DNA from 3 places in the Paenibacillus sp. OSY-SE genome. Region 3 is predicted to be linked to each of the others. Evidence: riboswitches for the same ligand, from Rfam matches in the RefSeq annotation. Region 3 holds a riboswitch; each other region holds the start of a gene.
What was found. A riboswitch is a leader RNA that binds a small molecule or an ion and turns the genes downstream of it on or off. The one in region 3 is predicted to bind thiamine pyrophosphate.

Region 1 (8,091 bases), on a different contig from region 3:
GGGCCGTCCTCGGAAGCGCGCAACTGGCTGGACGGACGTGAGGACGAATATTATGGCGGCAGCGCCGGCATCTTCCGCGGGCATAAGGCGAGCTTGTTTGACGGCGGCATCCGCGAGCCGGCCATTCTGTACGTGCCGGATGCGCTTCGGGGCGGCACATGCGGCAGCGTGAACGATGAGCCGGTCATGATGGCTGATATAGTGCCGACGGTGCTGGATTGGGCAGGTGTGCCGTATGCCCCTGGCACGTTTGCCGGGCGCAGTCTGAAGCCGATGCTGACACAAGCCGGGACCTCGCCGCACGAGCGGCTGTACTGGGAATACGGCAAGCAGCTTGCCGTGCGCGAAGGCAATTGGAAGCTTGTGCTCAACGGAATGCTGGACTTCTACAAGGGACAGCCGGATGAAGTTCATCTGTCCGACCTATCTGACGATCCAGGCGAGCGCATCAACTTGGCCGAGGAACATCCTGAGCTGGCGGGACGACTGACGGCGGATGTAAAGCGCTGGTATGACGAGCTTACGGCTGAGGGGTGACGGAGAAGCCGACGATAGTTAGCATGGAGTTCCAAAGCGCTTGCAGTACGCACTGGCAGGTGCGTATCCCCTATATAAAGAAACCCGACCCACGGCCGGGTTTCTTTTACACTATAGAGTTTATAAAAAATCGGGATAGAAGATGTCTTTCACCTTGGAGTCGTCACGTTACCTTCCCGGAGAAGGTATGTCATTTCCACCCCTTGCCTCACTCTCCCCTTCATTCAGAAAGGCAGCACCCCCGTCCCTTGCAAACGAAAACATGATATCGAGTGTCGGGCTACCGTGCAATAGTCCATTGCTCCATTCTCCCATACAGTCAGGAAGGATCATGTCGAGGATATAGGACATGCCGTGTCGTATAGAGATCATGCCATGAGGTGTCCGATTATAATGGCAGTTAACCAGAAATGGTCATTGGCGTATAGCCTCCTGATGGATGGGGAGAATGGAGCAAAGTGCCGGACGAAGCCCTCATGGAATGCCCGCCCCCTGAAGGATGGGGAGAATGGAGCAAAGTGCCGGATGAAACCCCCATGGAACGCCCGCCCCCTGAAGGATGGGGAGAATGTAGCAAAGTGTCGGATGAAGCCCTCATGGAATGCCCGCCCCCCTGAAGGATGGGGAGAACGGAGCAAAGTGTCGGATGAAGCGATTCCCCGTCAGTCTGAACGCACCACTGTACGAACGGAACATTTCGTTCATGATAAAGAGTCGAAATACCTTACTATTTGATAGAGGGTACGATAGCACATAGAACTTGCTTCAAACGCGGTCGCCCATCTTCGAAAGGCCTCGATTACGTTTATGTTGGATGGCTATATCATTTCGGAGACAAGAAAAAAGTTTCCATTACTAAGTCAGTTACAGAATATTGAGAAACCCAACTCCCTGCGGAATTGGGTTTCTCTTTTAACACAGCTGTGAAAATGCTTCTATCTCCATTCGGCCGGAATATCGTTCTGCATCATGCCGCGCGTCCGTTCACCGTTTCGTCCATGGCAATCGTTATACATTTGCTCCAACTCATTTTCATTCATTGATGGATGCATTTGCTTCATCCACGGCAGCATTTGCCCGAACCCGGAATCATCCACAGCTGCATAAGCAGCCGTGCCCATGACGAAGACTGTGGCCAGCACGGTAATGGCGATGACACTCTTTTTCATTGTTCATCCCTCCTTGTGAATTAATGTACATAAAAAATGTGTAGAAACGATGTAGACGAAGGGGTTCATCCGGGTCCAAAATGCTGGACTTTACGGTGACCGGGGACTATAATTACGAATGAAACGGCAAACTTCGACAACTATATACGCACGCTAGGGGTGCTGGAATATGGCCGGCTGAGATTGTATCCCATTAAAGATACCGACCCTTACACCTGATCTGGATAATGCCAGCGTAGGAAAGACGTTGAACCGCGTCTCTAATATCAGGTTTCATGCTTGTCAGATGTCCTGTAACTTGCTGCGCTTTTGGAACGCCAAGTGGCTTCCGAAGGTTATACGCAGCGGAGGCGGGCAAGCATTAACTTGAAAGAAGGAGAAGATGGCGGTCATCGCACCATGCATTTTCGCATGTACGCATATAATGGCAGAACAGCGTCCCGATGAGGGGCGCTTTTTTTATTTTCATAGCATGCATTGGTTGTCGTCACGCCGTTGAAAAGCACGAAACGAAAGAGTGTTATGAACGAATAGAAAAGCGGGGGATTGACGATGCAAAGAACGCGGATGGCACGCGGATGGTTGCTCGCACTTGTCATGATAATGACTGTTGTGCTGGCTGCATGCGGAGGAAAGGGTCAAGAGGCAGCGCCTCAAAATAATGAGGCGGCGCAAAGCGGTGCTCAAGACCAAGACACGGAGCAGCCGAAGGAGAAGAAGGACGTCAAGGTGGTGCTGGAGTGGACGCCGAATACGAACCATACCGGCCTCTATGTAGCGAAGGAGCAGGGCTTCTATGAAGAGGAAGGCTTGAATGTGGAGATTATCCAACCGGGCACCGGCGGAGCCGATGCGATGATCGCTTCCGGCGAAGCGCAGTTCGGCATCAGCATTCAAGAGGGCATTACACTTGCGCGCGTACAGAACGTGCCGATTGTGTCCATTGCCGCCATCATTCAGCACAATACGTCAGGCTTCGCAGCGCCGAAGGACAAAAACATTAAGACGCCGAAGGATTTCGAAGGCAAAACATACGGGGGCTGGGGCTCTCCTGTGGAAGAGATGGTAATCCGTTCTCTTATGGAGAAGGAAGGCGCGGACTATGACAAAATCAAGAACGTCAATATGGGTTCGGCGGATTTCTTTACGGCCGTGAAGAAGGATATCGACTTCGCGTGGATTTTCTACGCCTGGACGGGCATCGAAGCCGAGCTGCGCAATGAGCCGATAGATATGATGTATGTTAATCAATACTCGGATAAATTAGATTACTATACTCCGGTCATTGCGACGAATGAAAAACTGATTCAAGAGGATCCTGAACTTATAAAAGCATTTATGCGAGCAACCTCCAAAGGCTATCAATACGCGATCGACAAGCCGGAGGATGCAGCCGATCTTTTTTTGAAGGCCGTTCCGGACTTGGATAAAGACTTGGTTGTGGCAAGCCAGAAATGGCTCAGCTCGAAATATCAGGATGATGCGGCACGTTGGGGCGAGCAGAAGCGGGAAGTGTGGGACAACTACATGAACTGGCTGCTCGACCACAAGCTGATGGAAAAAGCGATTGATATCGATAAAGCGTACACGAACGATTTCCTTCCTTCGGCTTAACATCCAGAAGGACAGGAGAAGGGAATGTGCAGAACGGATAGGAGACTTGACTAAGGAGGAGAAATAAAATGGCGAACAGCTTAGTGAGCATTCAAATTATTCCGAAGACGAAGAATGGGGAAAATGTGATCCCTTACGTGGACCGTGCGATCGAAGTCATTCAAGCCTCAGGCGTGAAGTATCAAGTGGGACCGCTGGAAACGACGATGGAAGGCGAACTGAGTGAATTGATGCAGGTCATTGAACGGATGAACGAAGCGATGATCGAATTGGGTAGTTTGAACGTCATTTCCCAGGTCAAAATTTTGTACATGCCTTCCGGCATTACGATGGATGAATTGACGGTGAAATACCGGCCATGAACCGACGCCGTCTCGCAAAGGCAGGACCGCCCATAGCGGCGTTCCTGCTGTTTATCTTATTATGGCAAGTCGGGGTCATGGTGTCCGGCGTAGAAAAATGGATGCTGCCGAGCCCGCTCGATATCATGAAGGAAGCGGCCGACAACGGGAGCGCCCTCCTGGTGCATACGCTCGCAACGCTGAAGCTAACTATCATAGGGTTCGGAGTCGGGGCAGCTGTAGGGCTTCTGCTCGCGTTTCTGCTTCATCCGATTCCCTGGCTCAAAGACGCCATTTATCCGTTGGTCATCGTCAGCCAGAACATCCCGACCATCGCGCTCTTGCCGTTGCTCATGATTTGGTTCGGCTTCGGCATGATGCCGAAGATTGTCGTCATCACGCTCGTCTGCTTCTTCCCGGTATGCGTGGCTGCGCTCGATGGTCTGGCGCAGACCGACCGAACGATGCTGAATTATATGCGCATGGCCGGCGCAACGCGGGCCCAGCTATTCTGGAAGCTAGAGCTGCCGCATGCGCTGCCGTCTCTGTTCTCTGGCCTGAAGATTGCTGCGACGTACAGCGTCATGAGCGCCATTATTTCTGAATGGCTCGGTACGGACAAAGGAATCGGCTATTACATGGTGCTGCAAAAGGCGGCGTTCCGCACCGATCGGATGTTTGTCGCGATTGTGGTCGTCGTCTTGTTGAGCTTGGCGATGTTCGGAGTCGTACGCGCATTAGAGCGCGTGCTGATCCACTGGCGCCGCGATGACAAAAAGTGATGAAAGGAGAAGCCCCATGAACGGAAATGCGATACTTGCGGAAGCGCGGGATGTGCATTCCGCGCGAGAAGGAGGCCGCCCATTTGCGCTTGAGTTGAAGGACGCCAGCATGTCCTTTGCCGGAAGCACGGGCAAGCTCCACGTATTGGACAACGTGTCGCTGACGGTGCAGCAAGGCGAGTTCGTGTCCATTATCGGCCCTTCCGGCTCAGGCAAGAGCACCTTGTTCCACCTGATCGGCGGCTTGCTCCGTCCGGCGGCAGGGGCAATTCAGGTGAATGGCCAAGACGTCGTCGGCCAGACGGGACACGTCAGCTATATGCCACAGCAGCCCGCGCTATTCCCTTGGCGCACGGTGGAGGACAATGTCATCCTCGCCCAGGAAATAGCCGGGACCTCCAAGAAGGAGGCGCGCGAAGAGGCGCGGAAGTGGCTCGCGAACGTCGGCCTGTCTGGCTACGAGCGTGCCTACCCGCATGAGCTGTCTGGCGGCATGCAGCAGCGCGTCGCTTTTCTGCGCGCCATGATGAGCCCACATGAGCTCATGCTCCTCGACGAGCCGTTCAGTGCGCTGGACGCGCTGACGCGGAGCGGCATGCAGCGCTGGCTCATCGATCTATGGGAGCGCCACCGTCGATCCGTGCTGTTCATTACGCACAGCATTGAGGAGGCGCTGCTCCTGTCCGATTCGATATACGTGCTCTCGAATCGTCCAGCCCGGGTGCTGCAGAAGGTGCGGGTGCCGTTCGCGCGGCCGCGCACCGAGGCGCTGGCCTCGGAAGCAGAGTTCATCCGCTTGAAGCGGGATCTGTCAGAGCTGCTGCACAGCGTTCAGAAGCCAGTTGAATAATACGGCAAGGGTTGTTCTCCACAGGAGAGCAGCCCTTTTTTACGTTTAGTGCATGTTCAAAAAGGAAGCATTTGGACAGGCTCTATTACGGAGTGTCTACCGAATATCTCAAGCCCTATCTGACCTGGCAATATTACAGGGCTTGCGTTTTTCAGTAATTGCATACGAATAGCTTTATCAACACAATTTATTAACATTTCGTGTTCAAAAAGGTGCAGATCATCTTGCTTCGCGGGCTGGTATCACATTTGGAAATCACGAAATCGCTGTCCGCTAAATGGATTTGAAAAGACAGAGGTAAACCAACTAGGCGTATGCTTAGGGATGCTGTCATTAATAGATGAGAGGATTTGAAAAGATTACAGTGAAAGGCTTAACAGTTAAAGCTGAACTCAACCGGGAGACATTTTATCCGGCGGACATCGCATCGTTTTCTTATCATTTACAGCGATGTGATGCGGATGACCAACCGTTCATATTTGGGTGGAAAATGTTAGTTTTTACGTTTATAATGAGGTTCTGTCAAAAAAGAAGGTTAACGGAACAGTGGAACTGCAGTTTTCTGGATGAATGAGTATAATGTGCTTATCACCTTCATACTCGACTTATTTGTCGCACAGAAACGGTTTCGTCCATAACGAGGGGACAGCAAAGCTGTTTCGATTGGGGAGGAAACAGAATGATAGCAAAGGACAGCAACTTACGCTTCGTCGTTGCCGGACTGCTGCTCGGTATTTTGATGTCGGCGATGGATAACACCATCGTGGCGACTGCGATGCCGACCATTGTCGGGCAGATGGGCGGATATGAGCAATACGTCTGGGTTACTTCCGCATATATGGTTGCGACGATGGCAGGCATGCCGATATTCGGAAAGCTGTCGGACATGTACGGACGCAAACGGTTCTACATATTTGGCCTACTCGTCTTCTTGATCGGCAGCGCATTGTGCGGAACTGCGGACAGCATTGTAATGCTGAGCGTATACCGCGCTATTCAAGGAATTGGCGGAGGCGCTTTAATGCCGATTGCATTTACGATTATTTATGATGTGTTCCCGGTGGAGAAACGGGGCAAAATGACTGGACTGTTCGGGGCGGTATTCGGTATATCAAGTGTGGCGGGTCCGCTGCTTGGCGCCTATATTACCGAGTATATCGGCTGGGAATGGGTGTTCTACATTAACCTGCCGCTTGGTGTTCTGTCATTATGGTTTATTTTACAGTTCTACAGAGAGACAGCAAAGACAACGAAGCAGCGGATTGACTGGGGCGGTGCGGTTACGCTGGTCGTTGCCGTAGTGAGCTTTATGTTCGCACTGGAGCTCGGCGGCAAAAAGTTTGAGTGGAGTTCGCCGGTCATTCTAGGACTATTCGCAACGTTTGTCGTCTTCCTGATTGCATTCCTTCTTATTGAACAGCGTGTGAAGGAACCGATTATATCGTTCTCGCTCTTTAAGCGCCGTCTGTTCGCAGCCAGCCAGGGCGTAGGATTCTTCTATGGAGTCACGTTCGTCCTCGCCACTGTATATATTCCGTTGTTCGTTCAGGGGGTATATGGCGGAGCGGCCTCGAACAGCGGTCTTGTTCTGACACCGATGATGGTGGGGTCTGTCATTACGAGCTCGATTGGCGGAATTATGGCATCTAGAACAAGCTATCGCAAATTGATGATTATATCCGGCTTTTTCTTTACCGCAGGTATACTTTCGCTAAGCACGCTGTCGGCCGATACACCGCGTGCGTTAATTACGCTGTACATGGTGTTAACCGGTTTTGGTGTAGGGTTCTCCTTCTCCTTGATCAGCATGGCATCGATGCATGGCATGGAATATCACCAGCGCGGAGCGGCCAACTCGACGGCCTCCTTCTCCCGTTCGCTCGGGATGACGATTGGGATTACCGTGTTCGGCTCTGTGCAATCGGGCATCTTTGCCAGCCGCATGCAGGAGATGTTCCCTGAGGGTGGCGCAGCTGCCGATATTAAGCCGGAACAGCTGCTTAATGCGGGTCAGAGCCAGAACTTACCGCCTGAAGTGCTAAAGGGTATGTCTGACGCGCTTGGCGATTCCATCGGCGGCACCTTCATGTGGGCCCTCGTGCCGGTTGCCTTGGCGCTCATCTGCATCGCGCTGATGGGGAATGCCCGTATGATGGAGCAAGGCAAAGGGAAGAACGATAAGCCGGGCAATGGAAGCGGAACGGATGGCGCATTGAAATACGGCGAAGCGAAATAGGGGGTGGAGAGAGATGACGGTGCAGCGCAAGCATCCTAATCATTCTAATCATCCTGAACAGATTGAACAGCTTGCGAATATGGTGGACAGTCATATTCATTTGGACCTGTATCCGCCCGAGGATACAGCGGCTCTCGAGCAAGCGCTGGAAGCGCCGGGCCTCGATTATGTCGTGGCGGTATCGATGGGGCTGGAATCGGGCAAGCGCACGAAGGCGTGGGCCGAGCGTTATCCCGGGCGAGTGCTGCCGGCTTACGGCTTTCACCCCGAGCAGACGCTGCCGGCCGATGCCGAACTTGCCAGCCTGCTCGCTTGGATGGATGCGCATGGGGAAGACATGATCGCGGTAGGCGAGGTCGGGCTGCCGTACTATATGCGACAAGAGGCGCTGGAGCAGGGGCGGCCCTTCGAGCGTCAGCCGTATATGGAGCTGCTGGAGCATTTCGTTAAGCGGGCAGCAGCATGGAATAAGCCAATCGTGCTGCATGCCGTGTATGACGATGCTCCGCTCGTCATTGACTTGCTGGAGCGCAGCAGTGTGAAGAAGGCGCATTTTCACTGG
Region 2 (8,091 bases), on a different contig from region 3:
GGATGAGGTCCAAGCTGATATTGACCATGATTACCAACCAGACTTAGAGCTGCTCGGCAGCATTGAACGGACGATACAGGAATTAACGAAGCACTTGTCTGGCCTGCAGTGCACGCCGGAAGCTTCCAGACTGTGTGATTCCTTGCAAGCCAAGCTATTGGAAGCTTGTGAGCCTCCGGAGCATGTGCAGGAAGGATTGCTGCACCCGCTGCAAATTATACACGGCCTGCGCCGTGTGATTGATGATAAGGTGACGGTAACGTGCGACGTCGGCTCGCACTACATCTGGATGGCGCGCTACTTCCGCTCTTATGAGCCGCGCCGCCTGCTGTTCAGCAACGGGATGCAGACGCTCGGTGTCGCGCTGCCATGGGCGATTGCGGCAGCGCTGGTGCGCCCCGGCGAGAAGGTCGTCTCGGTATCGGGCGACGGAGGCTTCCTCTTTTCCGCCATGGAGCTGGAAACGGCTGTACGGCTGAAATTGCCTATTGTGCATCTCGTATGGAACGATGGCACGTACGATATGGTCGCCTTCCAGCAGCAGATGAAATACGGACGCACCGCCGGAGTGAACTTCGGTCAGCCGGATATGGTGCAGTTCGCCGAAAGCTATGGGGCACAGGGCTATCGTGTTACGGATCCGGATGACTTGGTGCCAACGCTGCAGCGGGCGCTAGCGGCGGAAGGACCTGTCATCATCGATATTCCGGTCGATTACAGTGACAACATCGCCTTGGGCAATATGCTTTTGCCGGACCAATTCCATTAAAAAGCAAGGAGGGCATAATATCATGAAAGCCATATTACAACCAATGCAAGACCTACAAGACATAAAAGAACTGCAAGATTACGCAGCAAACAATAAGCCCCTTGCCGGCCATGCAGCGCGACGGGGTGATTTAGAGCCCGTCACCATCTTTCAGACGTCCACGATGAGCGCCTTGTTGGATGGTGTCTACGAAGGAAGCATGACGATGAAGGAATTGGCTCGGCACGGAGACTTCGGTCTTGGTACATTTGATGAGTTAGACGGGGAATTAATCGCGTTCGATGGGGAATTTTATCACCTTCGACATGATGGGAGCGTCAATTCGGTTCATGCGGAGGAAATGACGCCGTTCGCTTCGGTGACCTATTTTCAGCCGGAGACGACGTTCGCCATCGATCGCCCGCTGAACCGCATGGAGCTTGAAACGCTAATTGACAGCTTCCTCCCGAGTGAAAACTTATTCTATGCGCTGCGCATGGATGGACAATTCGAACAGGTGGTGACGCGTACGGTCACTAAGCAGAAGCGTCCGTACCCGACGTTGGTCGAAGCAACAAAATCCCAGCCGGTATTTACACTTAATCAAGTCGAGGGCACGATGGCCGGATTTAGAATGCCGGAATTCGCCCAAGGCTTGTCTGTAGCAGGCTACCATCTGCATTTTGTGGATGATAACCGCACAGGCGGCGGACATGTACTAGATTTTACGCTGCTTAGCGGAACGATCCAGATTGGCAAGCCAGCGGAGCTGCATCTTCATTTTCCGGAAACATCGGGTTTTATGAACGCTGATCTAACAGGCCGCGATGTGGCGGGTGAGATCGAGCTTGCAGAAGGCGGGACTTCCCGGTAAATTTCCGTTATTCATTTCTATTGAACCGTCTTGCCTTTTCAAAATGGAGAGTGCAGGCGGGTTAACTTCGCCAAGAAGGTCTGAATGGGAGAGCATGGAGCCCGTTTGGACCTTTTTTTATCGCAACATGCTTGGTATATCGGTCCTTAGCAACGATCTCCCAAAGAGACAGGGAGTATAGGAAATAGATATGGATGTGGAAATGCACGTGGAAATAGGTGTGGAACTGGATGCGGAAATAGAAATGGATAACGTTTAACGTGGATAACGCAGGTTGGTCCTAATCTATATGAAGTCTTTTCTGATTCAAGGGGAGAATGAGCATAAGAGGATGAACATGAGGGAGATGGGCCACCAAGCTCTCACCTCCCCCAAGTTCGAACACTTCATTATGGAACTTTAAAAAAACAGGCCAATCTGCAGCATCTTGTCACAATTGTCCTCGATACCACTGTGTATACCCGAGCTTCCACGACAGGTAATAGCATAGCGTGATCCCGCCGAGCAGCAGTGCTAATAAGAGCCAATCCTTCCAAGTGACGCGCAGCTCCGTGTAGTAGGTGCGATCGCGCCGTCCGCTGAAGCCTTTGGAAATCATAGCAGCTGCCACACGTTCTGACTTGCGGATTGCGGAGGCAAGCAGCGGAATGGCATATCGCTTCCAAGCGCGCAGCTTGTTCTTCCAGCCCCGTTCGCGTTCGACGCCGCGCATGCGGTGGGCGTGCTGAAGAATGCGCAGCTCTTCCTTGAAGAACGGAAGGAAGCGATAGCCAGCCAGTATGCCGTACGCCCATTTCGGAGACAGCTTGCATTGCTGCATCAGGCTCAGCATGAAGCGGACAGGGTCGGTCGTCAGTATGAAAATTAGCGACAGCGCGGAGAAAATTAGCACTCTCAGGCCTAGAGATAAGGCTTGATGGAAGGTTGCTTCTGTCACAATGAACGAGCCCCACTGCCAGAGCACAGCACTTGCAGCGGGATCGGCTGAACGCGGAAATAGAAGTGCCGTCCAGACGTAACCAAAGCCCATGATAAGAAAGGGAGCAAAGCCCAATAGCCATTTGCGCCAAGGTACCCGTCCCAATCCGAAGGTGAACAGGATGGTAAAGGCGAGCGCCAAGAGTGGCGTTACCGGATCAAAGGTGAGTGACAACAGAATGACGGCAAGAATGATCGCTAGTCCCTTGATGCTCGGATTCCAATCCCGCAGCATCATCTCCGTTCACCGCCTTCCGCAAGTTGAGTGCGGAGCCGCCCGGCTACCGAATAATTCATCGGCATTCGCAGATGATAGGCCTCCAACAGAGAAGCATGTTCCGTCCATAAGGAGGCCGGAGATCCATCATAGCGAATCTGTCCCTCGGACAAGACGATGACACGGTCGGCATACGCTTCAACCCATTCCATATCATGCGTAATCATAAGCACAGCCGCATCGGCTTGCACCCGTGAATGGAGCATGTCCATCAGCTGGTGCGAGGCGTAGGCGTCTTGGCCGTATGTTGGCTCGTCGCACATGAGCAGCTGCTGGCTGTCGGTCAGGACAGCTGCTACGCTGAGACGCCGTTTTTGCCCTTGGCTCAGCGCGAACGGATTGGCATCCGCTATTTTAGTCAGCCGGAAGCGTGTCAACGTGTCGGTGACCTGGCTTTGAACATCCTCTTCGCTGATGCCTTGCAGCCGCAGGCCGAACGCAAGCTCGTCGCGCACCGTATCTGCAATGAACTGATGCTCCGGATTTTGAAACACGTACCCGATGAACGCTCTCAGCTCCCGTTCAGCGTAACGATGAAGGTGAATGCCCTGCAACAGGATGTTCCCCTCATCTGGCTGAGTTAGCCCGGACAGAAGCGAGGCGAGCGTGGATTTTCCGGCCCCGTTCGGCCCGACAAGCGCCACCCATTCTCCGGCGCGCAGCGTAAGAGAGACACCATTGATGACGGCGCGCCCTTTTCGGCGAAATACGAGTTCGTGCGCTTGAAGGAAGACGCGGTCTTCGGTATATGACCGCTTCGTCTTCAGTGGTGTTAATAGGCTTAGCGCCGTCGCTTGAGCGTCGCGGGGAAGGGATGACAGCTTGGCAAGCAGCTGCTGCTCCGTCAGTGGCGGATCGTCTGCGTCTTCAGCGATGTCGGCAAAATCCCTTGAGGACACGTCAGTTGCCTTTCCGACCATCGACAAATCCTCCGCTAACGCCTGCTGCAGCTCAAGCGCGCGAGGGAGCCAAATGCCATGCGCCTTGGCCTCGGCAACGTGATGCTTGAAATATGGAGCGGGCAGTCCGTCGTAGACGATTGTTCCGTACGCATCCATGACGAGCAGGCGATCCGCTATGCCAATCCAATCATCGAGCTGGTGCTCGATAATAAGCAATGTAAGACCTTCCTTGAGCGCGAGCTCAGTCACGAGATTGGCGAACTGGCGTCTCGCATACGGATCGAGATTCGACGTCGGTTCGTCCAGCACGAGCATCCGCGTGCGAAGAGCCAGTGCGCAGGCGAGGGCCAGCTTCTGTTTCATTCCTCCGGATAACTCGTGGATGAATGCATGGCGCCAATCGTTCAAACCGACTTTATCAAGCACTTCGCGTATGATATGGTCCATGTCCGCGCGAGGGCAATTCCAATTTTCGAGACAGAAGGCGATTTCCTCTTCCACCCGCAGCATGCAGAACTGACTTTCGAAATCTTGAAAAACGATGCCGATGAGCTGTGCGATGTCTCCCGATTCATAGTCTGCCAGCGGCTTGCCGTATATGCTCACGCGCCCCTCCACGTGGCTGTCGATTGCATAGGGATACAGTCCAGTAAGACAGAAGGCGAGCGAGCTCTTGCCGCATCCGCTCGGACCGAGCAGCAGCACGGTCTCGCCATCGTGAACTGCAGCGTCGATATTGGCAAGAACGGGCGCGTTGTGCTCTTCGAAAGCGAGAGCCAGCCCTTCCGCCATAATTGCTTTCCTGCTGTCGTGCTGATCGTCCCCTGCTGGAACGGAAGCCGAATGATTGCGGCCTGTTGCAAGAAGCTGCCCAGCCGTCATCTTACTTGCGCTCCTTCGCTATCGGGAAGCTTCGCAGGACGCCGGTCTTCGCCAATGCATCCGCGATCCATTTGCCGAGAAGGCCTGAGATGAGTGCTCCGCTAATGCAGCGCACCACGAGCATGGCAATGACGAGACCGAGGGAGTAGGCCCCGAACCCGCTGCGAAAATAACCCCAAATAAAGCTGAATACGGCGGAACCGACGCCGGCAACCATAAGGACCTTTGTCGAATAGCTGCGGTAGCGCGAAGCGGCAAACACGGCTTCCGCTCCCAAGCCTTGAATGAGGGCGGACACGATCAATATCGGCCCTACGGCGTTGCCGATGAGAACCTCCACGACACCAGCAACGGTCTCCGAGATGACTGCTGCCCCGGGTTTGCGAATAATATAGGCGGCGATAATCGATACGATAAACCAAATGCCGAATATAACTTCGTATCCCATCGGGCCCATGAAGCCAACAAGCACATTGCCCACTTGCAAAAAGAGCAAATAAATAACTGCGAATACGACGGATAAAGAGCTAAGCACGATAATATCGCGTAATTTCCATTGGTTGTTCATGTACAGTTCCTCTTTTCACCACGTTTTATCTCGATGCATAAGTATTGCGCGCGTCTAAGAGCGCTCTTTCTTCGATGGGCTGTTGGCGGAAATTGTCGCCGTCATAACGACATGCGAAGCGTCGGAGGCTTGCGCTTTTACAAATGCATGCTCCAATGTAGTGAATACCCGCTGCGCGTCTCCGTCCAGACGGCTCGCATAGTGGGCGCTTCCGCCGAAGGTGCCTTCTTCCTTCGCTAACGCGACAATATCGTAAATCGTATCCATATAGCTCGTAGAACCGAGTGGATAGAGTGAGAATTGGGAAGCGACCTCGATCTGGATGGCTTGGCTATGTCCGGCATTCAGACGGATGTCGTCTGCGCTCAAATATACATCCCCTTCAGAATCTCCCGGACAGCCAATCGAAAAAGTCGCATTCAGCACGACATGTTCCCCACTAGCCGCACTATGCAAAAATATCGACTGGACAACGTCAAAGACATGCTCTGTCCGTCCGCGCACGCATGTGCTGACATCATCGGTTTTGGACCAGACCTTGGACATATTCGTTTCCTGTAAGGCCCCGATAATAATGTCGGTGAACCGATCGCTCATCGGATAGATCGAGAACCGGCAGCCGACAATGCGGCTTGATCCGCAAGATGCAGTATTCATAATAAACTCCTCTCTTGTTGCGGTTATATTTTGGCTAGCAGAACGACAAAAAAACTGCACCATGAGTAAGTGCAGTTTCGATTCGAGATAACGTCTAGTCTCCATACGTGATGAAGCCACAGTCTATATCTATCAGTCGACTACACTTCCCCACGCTAGTATTATCTAGTTCGGGTTATAAGGGTTAACAGCGTTGCCGCTGCCTCTCAGCCTGTTCAAGCACCCCTAGTGTTTCGAAATTACTATGCAGTTGTTCATATGCATTGCCGCTTCCATTATACAACGGACGGCTGGAATGTAAAGGGCTAATTAAGCGCCGTGGAGCAATTATCGGATCCGGGCTACGGTAAAGTCTCCCGCTAACGAGCCCAGCTCCGCGCCCAGTGCGGACGATGTCACAGAGCCGCGCGCGTCCAACATGTAGCGAAATTCATAAAATCCGCCAAGCGTCGCTTTGAAGTTGGTTTCCCAATAGTTAGTCATCAGCCATGCGTATGTTTCCGGCTTGGCGTCTTGCAGCTGCTGCGTATGAACAAGACGGCGGCCGTAGTCGAGCGGGCCGAGCTGTACGAGCGGCGTGTCTGGCGTGCCGAGGAGCAATGTCCGGGACTGTGCTTCATTGACCCACGCCAGCCCTTCTTGAATGCACATGTAATCCAGCAAGGTGCCAGGCAGTTGGTCGATCCAAGGCCGCACGACGGCGCCCGCCTTCTCAACGTACAGTGTGTCCTGTGTGGCATCGCCATTGGTGAACGGAAGCGCGACATAGACGTTCTCTGGCAGCCAGACGCTGTCTTTGTGCAGACGAACGGATACGTCAACGCGGTTCATCGTCGCGTACACCTTCAAGAAGAGGGCGTAATAGCTCATGCCTGGTACTTCATACAATAACTCGACCGTGGCGTAGAGCGGTCCGTTCTCCAACGGCCGGACACGGATGAGACGTCCGGCAGAACGCTCAACATGCAGACCCTTGCGGTTGCGGCCCATGCGGCTGCGCACCGACCAGACCTGACTCTGATTCGTGGCGTCTGCAGCTGGCGTCACCTCATAGATTGGGGTGAAAGCGCCGTATGCACGGTTTTGATGAAGCAGATCCGCTCCTGTTTCCTTGTTCCGCCATAACACGATGCCGCTGTCCTCTCTCCACTCGATACGGATGAAGGGCGATTCGACACTGTGCTGCGAGATGATGACTGGATCGTGCGCGGATGAATCCTCCAACAGATCTTCCATATCATGCACGCGATCGCTGCCGACCAGCTTCGTGCTGGAAGTCATATAACCGGCTGCCAGGCCTGTGCCGTCCTGCGGACGGATGAGAAGCGTGCACTCAGCGCCTGCAGCCAGCTGCACTTCGACGATGACTGCCTGAGGATGCGGGAGCTGGTGCGGCATGACTTGGCCGGTGGCTTCATTCACCACTTCCAACCCATTCTGGAATAAGGCGGGCTCCCAGCCGTCTATCGACAACGTGACGAGCTTATTCGCCGGCGCTGGTTCCGTATTGACGACGCGGTAGCGGAATGGACGCTCCGGATACAGCGTGGAAGCGCCTTGAGCTAAGAGTGTCTTATCCAGCGCCCGGTGAGCCAAGCGGCTCGCTTCCGCAGCATAGGCCTGCTTGCGCACTTCGAGCAGCTGCACGTTCGGATGCCACGGCTCGGCGATGGAAGAATGATAGCCCCATGTATGCTCGGCGTACATGACGAGCGCTTGCTCCGCCGCGGCAATTTCGTCGGCCGTCACGGTCTGTCCATCCGGATCAAGCCGCTTCACTTGGCGCAGCGTTCGTTGCGCATCACGGAACAGCTGGGTATGCATCGCCGTCGAGCCGACGCCGTCCGACCACCAATCCGGCCAGTCGCCGCGGTATACCGGAATCGCGTTGACATCCTCCTGCTTAAGGCGGGCAAAGAAGCCGCTCAGCGTTGTCATTTCGATGCGAATCGTATCCCCGTATTGCTCGTTCCATTTGCGGATGAATTCCATAATGCGGCCGTTCGGTGCTGCATTATCCGTGCCTAAGCCAGACAGCATGACGGGAACGAAATCGTATGGATAACGCTCTTCTTCCAGCTTGCACACGTAGCGATGCAGGCGGATGCGCGCAATGTCGTCATGGTGCGCATCAATAAGCTGATTGTCGAACTCGTCCTGAATCATATATTTGCCGAGCGCATTCGGGCACAGCCCGAGCTCGTT
Region 3 (8,091 bases):
CAGACCAGCCCAAGCTTGTATCCATTCCGCTTCTGCCAATGCAGGAACAAGACAAGTGGCTTGACTTATAAGCCGCTGTATCGCTCCCACCTTCACGGTCCGGTCATACCGCATCGCGTGAGATGTAGCACCGATATAGATGTTCCCTTCGCTTTTAGGTACGATATAAGTTCCGTTTCCATAAACAACTGACTCCATCTGTAAAGCATGAGAGCGTACGACAGCAAGCTCCCCTTGCACCGGATAAAAAGTAAGATCAACGCCCAAATCTCTCGTCAACATACCGCTTTCCAAGCCGGAACAAATAATGACGGCGCCCGCATGCCAACTCTGGCCTAACGTTTCCACCCCAATGACTCGGCCGCTCTTGTGTAGAATATGGGTAACTGTCTGGCTTTCCACTATTCTGGCTCCGTAACGCTCCGCACTTCTTGCGAGTGCAAATGTCAATTTCGTTGGTGAGACGTGCCCCTCATCTGTAAGGAAGAAAGCTCCCTGCAGTTCAGAGCTCAACCTCGGTTCCATCTTCATCATTTGTGACGAAGGATGCCATCGGATGCCACCTGAATCGATACCACCTTCATTCGAATATGTATTGGTCTGCTGCAACTCATTCTGAATGTCTTGCACGTCTTCAGCAGAACCAACAGGAATGAACAGTCCTCTCTTGCGAAGCTCAATATCAACGTGCGACTGCTCCCACAGTTCTTCTGCCCATATAGAGAAATAATCTAGGCTTAGACGAGCAAATGATCCGAGGCCCTTATGTTTGAACCGTTCTGCGACAGGTGCCAGCATGCCCGCTGCTGTACATGTCGTGCCAAGCCCAAGACGGCCGCGCTCCAGCAGAGTGACTTGCAGACCTCGCTTGGACAGTTCGTATGCGATAGCACAACCAATGACGCCGCCACCGACAATAAGCATATCCGTTGTCTGCGACTGGTGAGTGGTATAAGACATTTTTTTCTCCTCCCGCACAATGTAATGGTGGACAAATGTGTATCTCTCTATGACCGAAGCATTGAAGTGCCTTGAACGGCAGCCATTAATGATTCTCTATACCGTCGAGCAGATAGTGCAGGATGCTCGTCATGCCAGATGCCGGACATGACCGCCACACCAGAAGCACCAGCCGAGATCACCTTTCCGATATTGTCATAAGTAATTCCACCGATGGCTACGATGGGAATCGTAATCGCTTGTCTGCAGCGCCTCAGTGCTTCCTCCCCTTTTGGCTCCCGTCCTGGCTTGCATGCTGTTGGGAAGACATGACCATAGATGATATAATCGGCGCCTTGCTGTTCTGCTTGCCTTGCTTCTCGTTCGTCATGCACGGAGACACCCATCAGAAGCTGAGCAAACGCGGCGCGCACCGCATTCGGGGGCAGGCTATGGTATGCCAGCTGTACGCCACGCAAATTCGCAGCGGCAGCCACATCCACGCGGTCGTTGACAATGAGTTTATGCTGAGGAATCCCCGCTTCCCGATACTGCTCTACTGCGTCCCACATCATGCGCGCGGTCCACTGCTTCTGCCTAACATGGATGGCATCGACATAAGGATGTATGTCTACCGCGATCTGGACACATTCCAGAAGGGACTCGCATTCGGGTGTAACCGCATGCAACCACGGGATTATCATAGGAAATTATCCTTTCTTGATCGGATATTGACTGAGCATCGCTAACGTGCTGCAAGCATCCATCCGTCACGAGGACAAAATAAAAAGCCACTCTCCCGTAGAGAGTGGCTTTGATTGAAAGTAGGAACCGAGCTAGATGTACCGGTGAAAGGAGAAATGCGTGCGTGTTCATGTGCCATGCCAAGCATTCAAAAACAATATATCCTCCAGAGAATGCCGCGAACAAAAAATCGCGCATTGTGCTGCAATAGCACCTCTAGCATATATCTACTGCTGAGCAAGCCAAGACTTACACGATTCTCAAGCCTTATGTAACCAGTCATGAGCAAGGATGACCCAATCAATCCACACTTCCCTACGCTGGTATAACCCAGATCAGGTGTTTAGGGTCCGAAGCCTGCGCTTCATCTCAGCCGAATCACGGCACCCCTAGTGATGGATGCAATATTCATGATGTGCAATGCAACGTTAGTGTAACATGAAACAAAACAATTGGAAAGAACTTCTTCCTTTATGTCCTTAATGTGTTCCCGTTACTCCGAAATCATCTGTAGAAGCTCGGTCCGCATGATAGAATAACACGTCTCCGTCAAGAAGGCGGAATGTGATTCCATAAGGATCTGTAAATTCATAGTTAAAACCTTCACGCTTCCATTGATTCGTTAATGGAGCATCAATATATTGCAGGTGCGGAAGATTCAACTCTCCATTCCGGATGGTCTCGATGTTAAAGTTGACTATCAGATAACCGTTCCGTAAGAAGAACGGAGCTTTGTCATCAAAATGAAACTGACGGCTCAGATCATAACCTTCCGGCACGATATATAATTTGGATGGCAAGTTATACTCACCGTACCATTGCTGAATCGACGCGAAGGCTCGTGACGGATTGACTCCTTGCGGAATGGCGAGCGGTCCCAGAAAAGTGCGCAGCTCTTTCGGCAAACCAATCAAATGGTATCCGCCAATATTAGTTTCCTTCTTGGCCCGCTGCACCCATTCCCTAATGAAGACCTGTTGGCTCTTTGTCATCTGACTTTCGTGCAGGTTGTAATAGGCTGCGGCTGTGTCGACAATGGATTGTGCATCCATGTTGCGCAATCGGGCGTCCAGTACAACATTGCGCTTAACGGTATCGTGTTGCGACCCAATTTTCACAAATCTCCGCTGTTCCGTATGATAGTAGACGTTCACTTTTTGCCGTTTCTTGCCGTCCTTGTCCATGAAGTAGAAACTCGGTTGGATTCGAATACTGTCCTGTGGCCCGAACATATTCCCTTTTGTCTTTAAGTCAAACTTGAAATGATATCCCGTCTTTATTGCGATATTTTTATAGCCTGAATTCGAATGGCTTCCTTGGCGCACCGGCAGCACGTGCGGAACCCCACTCCCTCTTGGATCCCCATCGATATTGCGATCACCTACCCAGTAGTACGCACCCGTATGTTCCTTATTCCCTTTTTGCTTACGAAATACCGCTTGTAGTGATAGGTAAGCGTTTGATGCAATCTCCGGCTTTTCCCCCACTCTGCACCGTACGTGAGTCTTTCAACTCATACGGCGCCCCATCTACTCGCAGCGGAACATGATCGGCCATTCAAGAGTAGACTTAGGGCTGTTCCTCCATACCCATTACAGATATTTCATCAGTCGTTCCCCTACCCTCACAAGGATAAATTCATTTCAGCTTACGCCTTATAGCAACCGCCTAGGGTGACAGCCCTTATTGCGACGTTCCTTGCTTTCCAAGTGCCTTGTAACTTAGCTATCCATGCTGACCTTAGGTGCTGCCTATGAGCCTGTGGGTTGGATACCGCCCTTGTTCGGCATAGCGAATTTCCTAACTGGGATTTGTACTTTTCGCCACCCACGCTAACGTATAGTTAGCCTATATGTTTCCATATCGTTCTCATCTAGACCCGTACATTCAGCAGTTCGTCAGTTCGGTCTGAACATCCTCACCATAGTCAATTTTTCAGCCGCCCGGCATATCCGTTGGCATACCTTCTCTAACCAAGTGGCTCTAGCCTTCGTTCTGCCGACTCTACCTGTGCTTCACACCCTGTAACCTGTCTATTACAGCGCGCGCAGGAGTATTCGCGGGATGGTGTTGGTGTACATGGTTCCCTCATTCCCATCCTCAGTTACAAAGTTAGGTTTGATTGCTAAACCCCTGCCTTTCGCTTAAATGCTACGCTTATAGCAGAACTTGTCGCACCCCAATTGAAATCGCTGATGTCGGTAATTTTAAAATCATATAGACGACCGATCACTTCGATCGGAATCATGTCCGCAGCTCGATGGTGCGCTAGATCTAGATTCGCATTTCGTTGAGCCGTTGCGTCAGATGGCGCGTTCTCTGCTGTTGATCGGAATTCAATAGTATAGTCTCCCTCGTCCACCCATACCGGCAGGAAAAAATCTGCTCGTTCTTGTGAAACTGAAATACTTATCCATGTGCTTTTCGGAAAGAACTGCGATCGATCCGCACTGTATGCGTCAAATGGGAATTTGACTTCTTTTGATCGAAAATACTTCTGGAAATCCCGCTCCCCATATCCCGGTATGTCTCGATGTTTTCCAGTTGTCGGCATGTATACTGTGAACGGCCGATCCAAAATGAAAGACGAGCGATTCAGATTCGGTTTCGTTTTTTGATTATGCTCTCTATCATCGGATGCCATCGCATATAATAAGACTGGGGTATGTATCGTAATCGTGTTCATACCGTTTATCGGGAACTGCCGATCGGAACCGCCATTGATATTGTTCGGTAAGAGGTCGTAATAGATCGTGCCCGTGCTCGACACATCCTTCGCGTTAGCCTTATGACTCTCAATCAGTTGGCGATCCTTATACAACACGTTCTCATTGATTAGAAACGGCAGCGGTATCGAGCCTGGCGTGGGGCCACGCTCGTCCGTCACATCTCCATTCATTACCGTGTTCCCCTTGAAAATGAGCGAATCGTTGCGTACCTTTACCTTCCCAATTGCTTGCTCCGCTGCCGACTTGAACGCTCCAGAGTAAGTCGGCAAATTCTTCCCTACCGTTTGCGGCGGTAGAGTGATAGAGCGAGGGTGCGGTTCGCCTGCAACCCCTCCATTTCGAGCTACCTCGAAGTCAGGTGGAGTATATCCCGTTGGTTCCAATATAACGCTGCTATTAGGCAATGCTTCATTTCGCAGCTCGGCTTGACGGATTTTATACACTTCCAAGTTGTCAATGACCCAGTATGAATATGGGCGCTTCACCGTGATAGTTTCACTTACCGTTTCTTCCTCTTCCATTTCTTCCGAATTTGTTTTTCCATCAGGCCCTTTAGTGGATTCGGTCCATGTTTTCGTGAACGTCTTCGTAACAGGAACTTCATAGGTGCAAATCCCACTCATTGGAACAAACTTGTTCTGGAACAAATAATTAAGAGCAACTGCATTTGCGTAAAGCGCCTCTGATGTTGGAATGCCCCTAGATACGTCGAAGCGTTCATTTCCTCGGTTGTCCGCCAAAATCTTTGCCGATACCTTTGGAACCATCGTTTTCGCCTCTATCGGTGTACCTCGTGTAGGAGCTGTACAACGTCCATTAGGATCGGGCTTCGGATCGGGATCTGGATTTGGGTCTTGTGGAGGACCTCCAAACTCTTTATAAACGGCAACCACATTCGTCCCTCCGAGGCTAACCGTGTAATTCCTTTGTGTCAGCCGCGGATTCGTATCCGGATCGCCGTCCTGCTGGAACCTTTGTTCGTTCGGCTTACGAGCACCTTGTATGTATGATTTATATATTTTGTACTTCTTCCCGTTATGGTCTATTTCTTTCTCAAATGTATGTGAGATAGTCGAGCCGACAGGCCAGTTTAAATGAATTGGCAGACTCTGATTTTCAATCTTTTTACGATTGATTTCCGAGCCATTAGATAATTTAATTATGGAGTATGACGGAAAAAAAGAAGAGTATTTTACTTGAATATCATAAAATTGGCCAAATTCTCTATCGTTCGCCCACGTTTCCGCCTTTTTAATACCCTGTAAGTCATAATATCTTACCCCTGTCGGTATTCCCCAATGTAACACGTCAAAAATAGAAGAAATGTATATCGTGTCACCTTCACGAATTTCTTCTAGACCTGCTTCACCTAATGCTTTAGAGGCAACCTCCTCCGGAACTTTAAATTTTGTTCTTAACACCCCGTTGCCAAGATCTTTTTCATCGACTTGTTCAAGCCGGTCGATAATGCCCACTGGGCCTTTAGAACGTGGGTCACATTGTGCTTTGCCAGGTTCACATCGAGGTTCCCGATGTATCATAAATCCGGTAGTGCGATACTTGATATTCGTTGCTGCTTTTTGGCTTTCTGTAAAAAAAATAATCTCTCCGTCTTTAACCTCTATCGTATCTTTCGCGAATGTTATAGGTGATAGACAATTAAAAAGAAATAAGATAAGAAATATGAGACCGCACCATTTTTTCATTCTAGTGAACCTCACTATTTACTAGCTTTAACAACAGCATTATCTAAAAACAGACTTGGAGTACTTAACATTAAATTAGGTGTATAATGAGCACCATTAATATTTGATCCGAGAGGAATATCAGCATATCCTTCGTACCATACATCTTTTTCATATCTCAGCAACTTTCCATTATTATTCTTCTCTAAATGAAAGCTGCTATCATAAATCAGATCCTTGTACCTATCAAAATTGGTAATACGAAACTTATATTTTGTTCTCATTCTGTAGTGCAAACCATCGTCATAAACAAGGCTTGGTTCAGCTAACAACGAACCTTCTACCTTGATTTTATTTCTCTTTACCCAGTCCACGTATGCTTTCATTTCTCCGTCCCCACCAAGCATATTTTCATAATTTCGAACCTGCTTTGCCCAATTGTACTCAATGTTTTTATAATCCACATTCAAAACTAAGCCATAATACTCTTCTATTTTCTCCTTCCAAGCATCTACATTTACTCGATTTATATGTGGCTCACTTAATAATTTCAATGGATTCATAAATTTATCTTCTTCGCCCTTTTCAATATGCAGAGGAACTTCATACATTTCATTCGGAATATCCTTCAAAATATACGGGAAATCCTTATGATTCTTCGGTAAATTCGTCGTTCGGATTTCGCGGCCGTACTCGTCCAGCTTCACATCCGCTTTCTCAAATCCCGGCGTTTTAACATAAACATAGTAAGCCCCCTTATCGAACTCGACCTCGGTTCCAAACGCTTCGCTGACAAATCGAAGAGGAACGAAGGTGCTGGATCCGATCATCACCATTTGACTGTCAAACGTTGTGGCTTCTCCGTTGATGTACGCGGTCGAATCATTCACCTTCATTTCGATCCGGGCATCTCCTTTTTGAATCATCGCTTTCTTGCTTTTCCCATCCCATTTCACTTTGGCGCCAAGATTTTCAGACACGATACGCAACGGGACCAACGTACGGTTGTTAGCGTCCATCATCGGTCGAACTTCTTGGAATGGAATCTTGTTCCCATCTAGTACAATTTCAAGAGCACGTTGGGTAGCATCGTATTTGAGCGCTGATGCAGTCGAAATTAGGCCCGGAAATGAGCCAATAGCCATTGTCCCTGCAATCACGAATGAAACTATCTTTTTCATGTTCGATTCCCTCTCAGTTCTCTCATTTTTTGTCCATCTCAGATCGAATTAGCCTTCATACATACACGCTCATCTTCAAGCTATCACCAAGCTGTGAGATGACGTTATATATTGAAGCTTTTGGATTTTCTTATTTTTGTACGCATCTCCCCCTTCCGACACTTGAATAGTTTAATATCGATATATCACTCTCCAAAATTTACCTTATTTTTTAATTTGAAACAATGTATCTAATTGCATACTTTCAAAAAATATCCATTACGGGCTGCTTCCTTCTCATTAGAGAATGTCTCTTCTATATAATCTGGAGCACAACGACTCGGAAATGCATATTTAATGTCATTTATCATCGTGCCATAATACACATCTCGCTTTAAGAGACGCGAGCCTCCAAGCGCGTAATTGTTATATGTGCCATGCCCTATAGGAAGTCCCTGCACAAATGCGAGAACACCCACATCATCAATCGTATTATTCCATTCTTCGTTGGAAATGGTGGGCAACGTAAACGTGTAGGACACCCCATTGCGGGCAGCCCATTCATTATGCTTATTTATGGCATATTCCAGTTCATGTTGGATCGCATTCACAATCGTTGTCCGGCGAACAGCATCAAATCGAGCATCATTCTGCAGCAATGAAATGGCAGAAATCGTTTTTAATTCACGTTGAAATCCTTCTATCCATTGATTTGCACCTGGCTGATAGATAACAACAAAATCGTCCAACGTAAATGAGAATACATTGCCTTCTTCATCGGTATACGCATAAGGAACTGTCGGTTTCCATACATGTTGGAGTCTCACTCCCCCC

Region 1: it holds a riboswitch for thiamine pyrophosphate, as region 3 does, so the genes downstream of both, A372_RS0111445 (ABC transporter substrate-binding protein) here and A372_RS34765 (thiamine phosphate synthase) in region 3, are expected to answer to the same signal.
Region 2: it holds a riboswitch for thiamine pyrophosphate, as region 3 does, so the genes downstream of both, A372_RS0111245 (YkoF family thiamine/hydroxymethylpyrimidine-binding protein) here and A372_RS34765 (thiamine phosphate synthase) in region 3, are expected to answer to the same signal.

The regions. Positions count from the first base shown of each region.
Region 1 is NZ_ALKF01000173.1:64,200-72,290, reverse strand. It holds gene A372_RS0111460 (sulfatase family protein) at 1-537, shown strand, start outside; gene A372_RS0111455 (hypothetical protein) at 931-1,272, shown strand; gene A372_RS0111450 (hypothetical protein) at 1,473-1,706, opposite strand; TPP riboswitch at 1,852-1,966, shown strand; gene A372_RS0111445 (ABC transporter substrate-binding protein) at 2,259-3,320, shown strand; gene A372_RS0111440 (thiamine-binding protein) at 3,389-3,682, shown strand; gene A372_RS0111435 (ABC transporter permease) at 3,679-4,443, shown strand; gene A372_RS0111430 (ABC transporter ATP-binding protein) at 4,460-5,293, shown strand; gene A372_RS0111420 (MDR family MFS transporter) at 5,973-7,529, shown strand; gene A372_RS0111415 (TatD family hydrolase) at 7,543-8,091, shown strand, end outside.
Region 2 is NZ_ALKF01000173.1:14,936-23,026, reverse strand. It holds gene alsS (acetolactate synthase AlsS) at 1-769, shown strand, start outside; gene budA (acetolactate decarboxylase) at 792-1,622, shown strand; gene A372_RS0111260 (energy-coupling factor transporter transmembrane component T family protein) at 2,053-2,838, opposite strand; gene A372_RS0111255 (ABC transporter ATP-binding protein) at 2,835-4,661, opposite strand; gene A372_RS0111250 (ECF transporter S component) at 4,663-5,229, opposite strand; gene A372_RS0111245 (YkoF family thiamine/hydroxymethylpyrimidine-binding protein) at 5,284-5,886, opposite strand; TPP riboswitch at 6,017-6,123, opposite strand; gene A372_RS0111240 (hypothetical protein) at 6,214-8,091, opposite strand, start outside.
Region 3 is NZ_ALKF01000200.1:28,510-36,600, reverse strand. It holds gene thiO (glycine oxidase ThiO) at 1-978, opposite strand, end outside; gene A372_RS34765 (thiamine phosphate synthase) at 1,008-1,643, opposite strand; TPP riboswitch at 1,979-2,084, opposite strand; gene A372_RS0126150 (hypothetical protein) at 2,163-3,170, opposite strand; gene A372_RS35625 (DUF5704 domain-containing protein) at 3,809-6,118, opposite strand; gene A372_RS0126140 (copper amine oxidase N-terminal domain-containing protein) at 6,133-7,278, opposite strand; gene A372_RS0126135 (hypothetical protein) at 7,509-8,091, opposite strand, start outside.